Regions from separate parts of the Lysinibacillus sp. A1 genome, predicted to be linked through region 1. Evidence: riboswitches for the same ligand, from Rfam matches in the RefSeq annotation. Region 1 holds a riboswitch; the other holds the start of a gene.
The links. Region 1 has a riboswitch for cobalamin ahead of mmgD (citrate synthase). Riboswitches for the same ligand answer to the same signal wherever they lie in the genome.

Region 1 (4,435 bases):
TGTAATGTATTGAAGGCAGTGATCACGATCAGCAGGATTGTGAAGTGGCCCTTCTTTATCGATAATTCGTATGGCTGATTCATGCGTCGTAATGTCAATGCGGTCAATTTCAGCTAGGCGATTCTTTACTTCAGGATGTAAATGAACAGCACATTCTGCAGCCGTTTGAGCATGAAATTCTGCAGGGTAAGACACTTTAAAGAGGACATTTTCCATAACATAAGATGCAAGTGGTCTCGCAAGCTTTAATTCTTCCTTATTAAAGAGCACATCTTGGAATCCCCAGCCTGGTGCAGACAATGCAGTTGCATAGCCCATTTCCCCCTTCACAGCCATCATTGCTAGTTGTACGGCCCTGCTTGTAGCATCGCCAGCAGCCCATGATTTTCTAGAGCCTGTATTAGGAGCATGTCGATAGGTTCTTAAACTTGAATTATCAATCCAAGCATTTGATAAGGCATTGACAATTTCTTGATGAGTGCCACCTAAAGCCTTTGTTACTACAGCTGTTGTCGCTATTTTGACAAATAAGACGTGATCTAAGCCAACACGATTTAAGCTATTTTCGAGTGCAAGTATTCCTTGTATTTCATGAGCTTGAATCATCATTTCTAAAACGTCTTTTATTTGGAGAGGCTCTTGCCCTTCTGCAACACGTACACGACTCAAATAATCGGCTACAGCTAAAATGCCACCTAGATTATCAGAAGGATGCCCCCATTCTGCCGCCAACCATGTATCGTTATAATCCAACCAACGGATCATACAACCGATATTAAAGGCACCTTTTACTGGATCAAGGACATAGGATGTTCCTGGAATACGAGTACCATTTGGAACGACTGTACCTGGTACTACAGGACCTAGAAGTTTTGTACATTCAGGATATTGTAAAGCTAAAATGCCACAACCTAACGTATCCAATAAAACATATCGAGCCGTTTCGTAAGCTTCTTCGCTCGTAATCTTTGTGTTTAATACATAATCCGCAATATCAATAAGAAGCTGGTCTGTCATCGTTTTTTCATTCGTTTTAATCATCTATATCTTCCTTTCAAGGTATGCATTTGATATACTAGTATGCTGATGGGCATTGGTCAGAATGTCCATCAGCTCTGTGGCGAGTTGTTAAAACTTGATTATACCGACAATTCTTCAAGGTTATGACGCTCGCCTATATAATGAACACGAGGTCTAAATAATCGATTATTGTCATGTTGTTCGATCACATGTGCACATAAACCGATCGTTCGAGAGCCAAAGAAAATAGGCGTATATAATTCAATTGGTAGGCCCAGCATGTAATACACTGGCGCAGCGTAATAATCTAAATTTGGATACAAGCCTTTTTCCTCCACCATCACTTTTTCACCAGCTTCACACATGTGATATAAGCGGTCATCACCTTGCTCCAAGCATAATTTATACAAAGCTTCTTTCATGATCTGCGCTCTTGGGTCCATTTTTTTCATATAGACCCGATGGCCAAAGCCCATTATTTTATCTTTATTTTTGAGCTTGTTTTTCAGCATCGCTTCAAAGCCTTCCACAGTCTTAGCTTCAAGCAGCATATACATGACTGCCTCGTTCGCCCCACCATGCAAATTTCCTTTCAATGATGCGACAGCACCAGTTAGAGCACCATACAGATCGGATTGTGTGGAGGCAATAACACGAGCAGCAAAAGTCGAATTCGGCATTTCATGTTCACTATATAAAACAAGTGATTGGTCAAAAATTTCTTCTTCTAATGGTGTTGGTTTTCTTCCAGTAATCATGTAATAAAAATTAGCACTATATGAAAGCTCACTATCCGGTTCTACTACCTCTTGACCATTTAATACACGGTAGCTATTTGCAACGATATTGGGCATTCCACCTAAAAGTCGATATGCTCGTGTTACATTCCTTTCAGTCGATCGATCATTGATGTGCTGATCATACCCTGCTAACGCTGAAATTCCAGTTCTAAGGCCGTCCATAGCATGTGTCCCATTTGGTAATAAGTTAAAAATTTGAACAAGCTCTTGTGGAACGTGATAGTTTTCTTTCAATTTATCCCGTAAGTCAGCTTGTTGCTCCGTAGTTGGTAGGTTTCCGTGCAATAATAAATGGACAATATCTAAATAGGAATATCGCTGAGATAGTTCAATCAAATCGTAGCCCCGTATAACAATTTGGCTTTCTACTACGTCTAAGAAAGACAGTTTTGTTTCCGCAGCAATAACTCCATCAAGACCTGGTGAATACGTTAACTCCATGGATTACAACCCCTTTGTTTAATCATTCTTGTAAGCGTTACCATTCAAACTCGAAAGAACAACAAAAAAACAACTTCTACCCCTTTAGAAGTTGTTAATCTACAAAAGTATGACAGAACAAAAAACAGTGAACTTACATCCATTCACACTCATCATACAGTAGCTAACACCTCCCTATCCTCGTAGGTCAATTGATGCTTATTTAGCGGCAGGTCTCCTGACTTATCATCAACATTCCTATAACACCTTCCCGTTTTGAAGAACAAAACAGTGGTCTCGTTATGGAACTCCTACATACAGTTGCGGGACAGTGTTGGACTCACACCAACTTCCCTTTTAATCAAATGGAATCAAATCCATTTGAACCACCAAAATTTAGCATATTCAATTTGTCTTTTTACCTTAACATAGAGGTTTCCAAACAATCAATATAGGTAAAATTCAGAAAAGACTGATTATAAAAAGCTATTTTTCATTTTTGACGAACTATTCTGCATATTTAAGCATTATTTCGCTCAAAAAAAGATTGTTAATCAATCCCAATGGAGCTATATTTATGAAGTCTGCTTTAAAAAAGCGATTTGTTTTGCATTACGATGAAACGAGGAGTGACGGGATGGGCTATATAACAGAATTAAGAAAGCTTATCGGTAATAGACCGATTATAAACGTTGGTTCGACAGTTCTTGTTGTTAAATGATGATAAGAAAATACTCTTTCAACATCGTTCAGATACATTGGATTGGGGATTACCTGGCGGCTCAATGGAAATAAACGAAACATTAGAGCAGGTTGCTGCGCGTGAACTTTATGAGGAAACTGGACTCGTGGCTAAAGAGTTTGAGTTTATCGGTGTTTTTACAGGACCTGATTATTACTACTGTTATCCGAATGGCGATGAAATCTATACAGTCATTCACCTTTATAGAGCTAAACATGTAAGGGGTGTATTGGAAATGAAAGATGGTGAGAGCTTAAGCCTCACCTATTTCAGTAAGGAAGAACTTCCGAATAATATGGAACAGAGGACGGTCGCTCTCTTAAACAACCTAGAGGGTAAAATATGGGGGTTCGAAAGCTCCTTTACGAAGCTTTCCAAATAACAATGTAAGAATTTTAATAAGGATTTTATTCGCAAAGGTATTTCAGATACTAGTATTCTTGTGAATTCTTTCGCGAGGGTGAGTGGGTAAAATCGCGTTGCATAGCTCAAGTGATGCGGAATGCTTAAATGGTTTACCTTTCATACTTTCCTCTACTAGCTGACCATTTTGCATGACAAGGATGCGATCTGAAATAAAGCGTGTAGCCTGTAGGTCATGAGAGATGAAAATGTAGGCAAGTTGCAAATCCTTTTGTAGTGTCTGTAGTAATTGAATGATATGTTTTTGCAAAATCATATCTAAACTACTAATGGCTTCATCTAAAACTATTAATTTTGGATGTAAGGCAAGCGCTCTTGCAATGTTAACACGCTGTTGTTGTCCCCCACTTAGCTGGGAAGGATACTTTTCAGCAATAGATTTTTCTAACTCTACATGATCAAGTAATTCCTTTACCTTATAATGTCTCTCAGCTGAGCTATAATGCTCGAAATTTAGGTATGGTTCCTCTAAAATTTGAAAAATGTTGTGCTTTGGATTTAATGAATGATAGCTATTTTGAAAGACTGCTTGTAAATCTCTCCGTATCATTTTTTTCTGTTGGCTAGTGGCATCATAAAGATTAACCCCTTGAAATAGAAGCTCACCGGCTGTTGGCCTTTCCATCCCTAATATAATTCGGCCCAATGTGCTTTTTCCTGAGCCACTTTGTCCAACAATCCCTAAGCATTCCCCCTCCTGAAGTGAAAATGATACTTTCTGTAATACAGGAGTTTCCTGTCTTCGCTTGAATATGAACGGTCTATGTGCATAGTTCTTCTCAATATTTCTCACTTCTAGTAGCTTCAATCTTTTCACCTCTAAAACATAATTCGGGATTGTAATAGTTTCTTTGTATAAGGATGCTGAGGGGCATCAAAAAAATCATAGACATTCGCTTGTTCAATTACTTTCCCCTTATACATCACGGCTACATCATCAGCAAGTTCAGCGATAACGCCTAAATCATGTGTCACAAGAAGGATGGCTGCCTGTGTTTCCAGGCGAATACGATCAAATAATGTCAAAACC
Region 2 (4,435 bases), on a different contig from region 1:
ACAAGGTTATTTACTGTCACATGCAGAGCCCGGTTTTTATTGCCCTGTGACGTTAACGATGGCCACTGCCTATTTATTAGACCATTATGCAGAGGAAGAAGTTAAGCAGCGCTTCTTACCGCATGTTTGTGCAACAGGCGATATGGAGCTATATGAGGGAGCGACTTTTTTAACAGAGCGACAAGGAGGCTCGGATGTTGGTGCGAATGTAGTAGAAGCAAAACTTGTGGAGAATGAATACCGCCTCTATGGTGAAAAGTATTTTGCCTCCAATGCAGGGATGTGTGGGGTTGCAATGGTATTGGCACGAATAGAGGGTGCACAAGCAGGCTCTAAAGGATTAACCCTATTTGCAGTTCCATGGCGAAATGAAGATGGATCGGCTAACCATCTTCGTATTCGACGACTAAAAGATAAATTAGGTGTGAAAGCCGTTCCATCTGGTGAGGTTGAGTTTGATGGAGCACTCGCGTATGTAGTTGGTGATCAAAATAAAGGGATTTATTATATGCTGGAGGCGCTTAATTTATCAAGAATTTGTAATGCTGTGGCATCCATTGGTATTATGCGCCGTGGCTTCTTAGAGGCGAAGCACTATGTGTCAAATCGATATGCCTTTGGTAAACCTTTAACACAGTATCCTATGATCCAGGATACATTAGGTAAATATGCCGCTAAGCTGCATGTAGAAGTAGCCACGATTTTTGATCTTATTCAATTATACGATAAAGTGACAAGTGGTCAGGGAACAGAACAAGACATCATCATGAACCGTTTATATATTGCCATTATGAAAAAGGAAACGGCAGAGCAAGCGGTCCATTATGCAAGTGAAGCAATTGAGCTACATGGAGGGAATGGCTATATTGAGGACTTTGTAACACCACGCTTACTGAGAGATGCGCAAGTGTTGACGGTATGGGAGGGTACGTCTAATATACTAGCTTTGGAGCTTATTCGCTTAGTGGATAAATACAGGGCACATGAATTGTTTATTCAAGAGATGGGCGCGCGATTAGAAGTTTTAACAGACCATTCATTAGTGAAAATCGTTCAAGAGCAATTAACTAAACTATCGGCAACCTTACAAATTTTTAGTACTCTCGATGAAGCGACAAAAACGTTTGAAGCAAAGGATGTTGCCAAAAAAATGGCTCAATTATATGAAAGTGTCGTAGCCGTTGAGTGGGCACAAAAATTTGGTGGGAAATATGACAAACTAGCGGATGTTTATTTAGAGCAAACTTGGTCATTACGAACGATTGGTGCTCCGATGAAAACCGTACAGTATTTTGCTGAAATCGTCTAATAACCTTTGGAGTCGCCTTGATATAGAGGCGACTTTTTTTAATTTCATGTATAATAAAATCAACTGAATAGTATAAAGGTTCTTTACTTATGTAAAGTGAAAAGGGAAATCGGTGTAATTCCGATGCGGTCCCGCCACTGTAAGTGTGAGTTTTTTCAAATGATGCCACTGAAGATTTCGGGAAGGCTTGAAAAAACGTAATGCACAAGCCAGGAGACCTGCCTTTATAGCATAGACATGACAGCCTACGAGGATAGGATGGTGGATTTTGTATCAGTTTTTTGGTGCGATTTTGACCCCTCATCATTCGAAGATGAGGGGTCTTATTTTGATGGAACAATATTTCTAACACCTGAACGCACAAATCAACGAAGGAGGATTCACATGAAGAAATTTTGGAAAATAGGGGTATCGGCATTTTTAACGATAGGGTTGCTAGCAGCTTGTGGACAAGAGGCACAAAAAGACAATTCCACACCTACAAAAGAACAAACACAACAAGAAACATCTAAGGCGGAAGAAGCAACATTCCCTATGACTATAACGGATGCTATTGGGAAGGATATTACACTAGAGGCTCCTCCTGAGAAAATAGTGTCACTTATTCCAAGTAATACAGAAATATTGTTTGGCCTAGGTTTAAAGGATGAAATAGTAGGGGTTACAGACAACGACGATTATCCACCAGAGGTAGCTGAAAAAGAAAAAGTTGGTGGCATGGAGTACAATATTGAACAAATTATTGCCTTAAAGCCAGATATCGTTTTTGCTCATGAATCTAGCATGTCTCTTTCGGAATCAGCTATAGCACAGCTAGAATCGGCGGACGTGAAAGTATTTGTTGTAAAAAATGCCCAAGATTTTAATGAAACCTATACAACGATTGAACAGCTTGGGCGTGCTACAGGGAAATTACCAGAAGCCGAAAAAATCATTGCTGACATGAAGGCGAAAGTGGAAGAGGTTCAGGGGAAAGTGAAAGACGTTGAACCTAAGAACGTTTTTGTAGAAGCCTCTGATGAACCTAATATTTATACAGCTGGACAAGGCACATTTATGAACGCAATGCTGGAGATGATCCATGCAAAAAATGTAGCAGCAGACGGTGATAATTGGTATGAAATTGGTGCAGAACAAATTATCACAAAAAATCCAGATGTCATCGTGGTGACATATAGTTATGTACCTGATATTTTAACAAAAATACCAAAGCGTGCTGGTTTCGATACAATAAATGCAGTGAAAAATAATGCTATTGTGCAAGTAGATGAAAGCACAACAAGCCGTCAGGGACCACGTTTAGCGGATGGCCTTGAGGAATTAGCAAAAGCTATCTACCCTGAGGTATTTAAGTGAAAAAAGTAGCAACAGCCTATGTATTAACATGTACGCTTCTTATCATTAGCATCTGGTGTGGCGTCGCTATAGGCTCTGTTCATATTCCGATAGAAGTGTTGTGGAATCAGTCAGTTGATGAAACAGCTGCCAATATCTTTTGGAAAATTCGCCTGCCCCGTGTGCTTTTAGCGGGGCTAGTAGGAGCTTCTCTCGCCATTGCGGGAGCGGCTTTCCAAGGCTTGCTCAAAAATCCATTAGCAGATCCATATACATTAGGTATTTCATCTGGTGCTTCTGTCGGCGCAGTCATGACAATCTTTTTTAGTATTTCTATGCCTGTTGTAGGCTTGTATGCCTTACCTACCTTTAGCATGATAGGCGCAATCATTACAATGGTGATAGTGATGAGCTTTGCTAGAGTAGTGGACCGTTCTTTAAAGATGGAAACACTGATTTTAACAGGTGTTATCTTTAGTTCATTTTTAGGATCGTTAATCTCGTTAATGATTGCTTTATCGGGAGAGGAACTGCGCCAAGTAATCGGCTGGCTACTCGGTTCTGTTTCTATGCGTGGCTGGCCGTATGTTCAAATGATTATCCCATTTGTCATTGTTGGTTCCCTTATGCTGTGGACACAGAGACGTGAGCTTAATGTTTTGTTATATGGGGAAGAAAGAGCGAAGCATTTAGGTGTCAATGTAAAGCGAAGTAAGTATTTGATTTTAGTAGGTGGCTCCATGCTAACTGGAGCAGCAGTTGCTGTTTCAGGCACAATTGGCTTTGTAGGGTTAGTTGTACCACATATGACAAGAATGATTTGGGGTTCTGATCACCGTCATTTACTTCCATTATCATTTTTTAATGGGGCAACATTACTTATTATTTGTGATTTAGTTGCAAGAACCATCATCTTGCCAAGGGAACTGCCCATTGGTGTCATTACTGCATTTATTGGAGCGCCTGTTTTTTCCTATATTTTTTATAAGCAACGAAGAGGCAAGGGGGTACGGGCGTGATTGTTGTTGAACATCTATCAGGTGGTTATGAAGACGTACCGATCGTCAATGATATAAGCTTTACAGTTGGAAAAGGAAAGATTCTTGGCATTTTAGGGCCAAATGGTAGTGGGAAATCAACATTATTAAAGGTAATGAGTGGTATTCTACCAGCAGTTGAGGGCACGATTTCTATTGATGGAAAAAGCATTCTTTCCTACAATGCCCGTGCTTTAGCAAAAAAAATGGCTGTTTTACCACAGCTCCATGCGAACGCTTTCTCAAACAGTGTAAGAGAGGCTATTTCGCTTGGACGTTATCCACATCAAACAGGCTTTTTTTCAAGTTGGTCTGAGCAAGATGAACAAGCAGTTCAACATGCAATGCTGCAAACAGGCATAAAACGTTATGAGCATACACCGATGGAATTCTTATCGGGTGGTGAACAGCAAAGAGTTTTTGTTGCACAGGCTCTTGCTCAAACTGCGGAAATTTTACTGCTAGATGAGCCGACAAATCATTTAGACATTGCCCATCAGCGGCAAATTTTAGATATGGTGCGGAAGGAAGCTGTGGAGTGTGGTTTAACGGTAGTGATGGTATTACATGATATGAATTTAGCCTCTCTCTATTGTGATGAATTATTGCTCATGGAAAGTGGACAAATGAGAGCTTTCGGGGCACCACATGAAGTATTAATTGCTTCTCAGATTGAAGAAATTTATCAAGCACGAGTAGCTACTTATGCTCATCCAGAAATTCCTAAACCGCAAATTACGATGATGCCTGCAGC

Region 2: it holds a riboswitch for cobalamin, as region 1 does, so the genes downstream of both, PI85_RS15010 (ABC transporter substrate-binding protein) here and mmgD (citrate synthase) in region 1, are expected to answer to the same signal.

Annotation. Positions count from the first base shown of each region.
Region 1 is NZ_JSZM01000035.1:74,583-79,017, forward strand. Features, by position in the region: gene PI85_RS21135 (bifunctional 2-methylcitrate dehydratase/aconitate hydratase) at 1-1,041, opposite strand, end outside; gene mmgD (citrate synthase) at 1,140-2,261, opposite strand; cobalamin riboswitch at 2,451-2,646, opposite strand; partial or broken gene PI85_RS21145 (NUDIX hydrolase) at 2,878-3,364, shown strand; gene PI85_RS21150 (ABC transporter ATP-binding protein) at 3,407-4,222, opposite strand; gene PI85_RS21155 (ABC transporter ATP-binding protein) at 4,225-4,435, opposite strand, start outside.
Region 2 is NZ_JSZM01000017.1:83,447-87,881, forward strand. Features, by position in the region: gene PI85_RS15005 (acyl-CoA dehydrogenase family protein) at 1-1,309, shown strand, start outside; cobalamin riboswitch at 1,369-1,550, shown strand; gene PI85_RS15010 (ABC transporter substrate-binding protein) at 1,694-2,665, shown strand; gene PI85_RS15015 (iron ABC transporter permease) at 2,662-3,663, shown strand; gene PI85_RS15020 (adenosylcobinamide amidohydrolase) at 3,660-4,435, shown strand, end outside.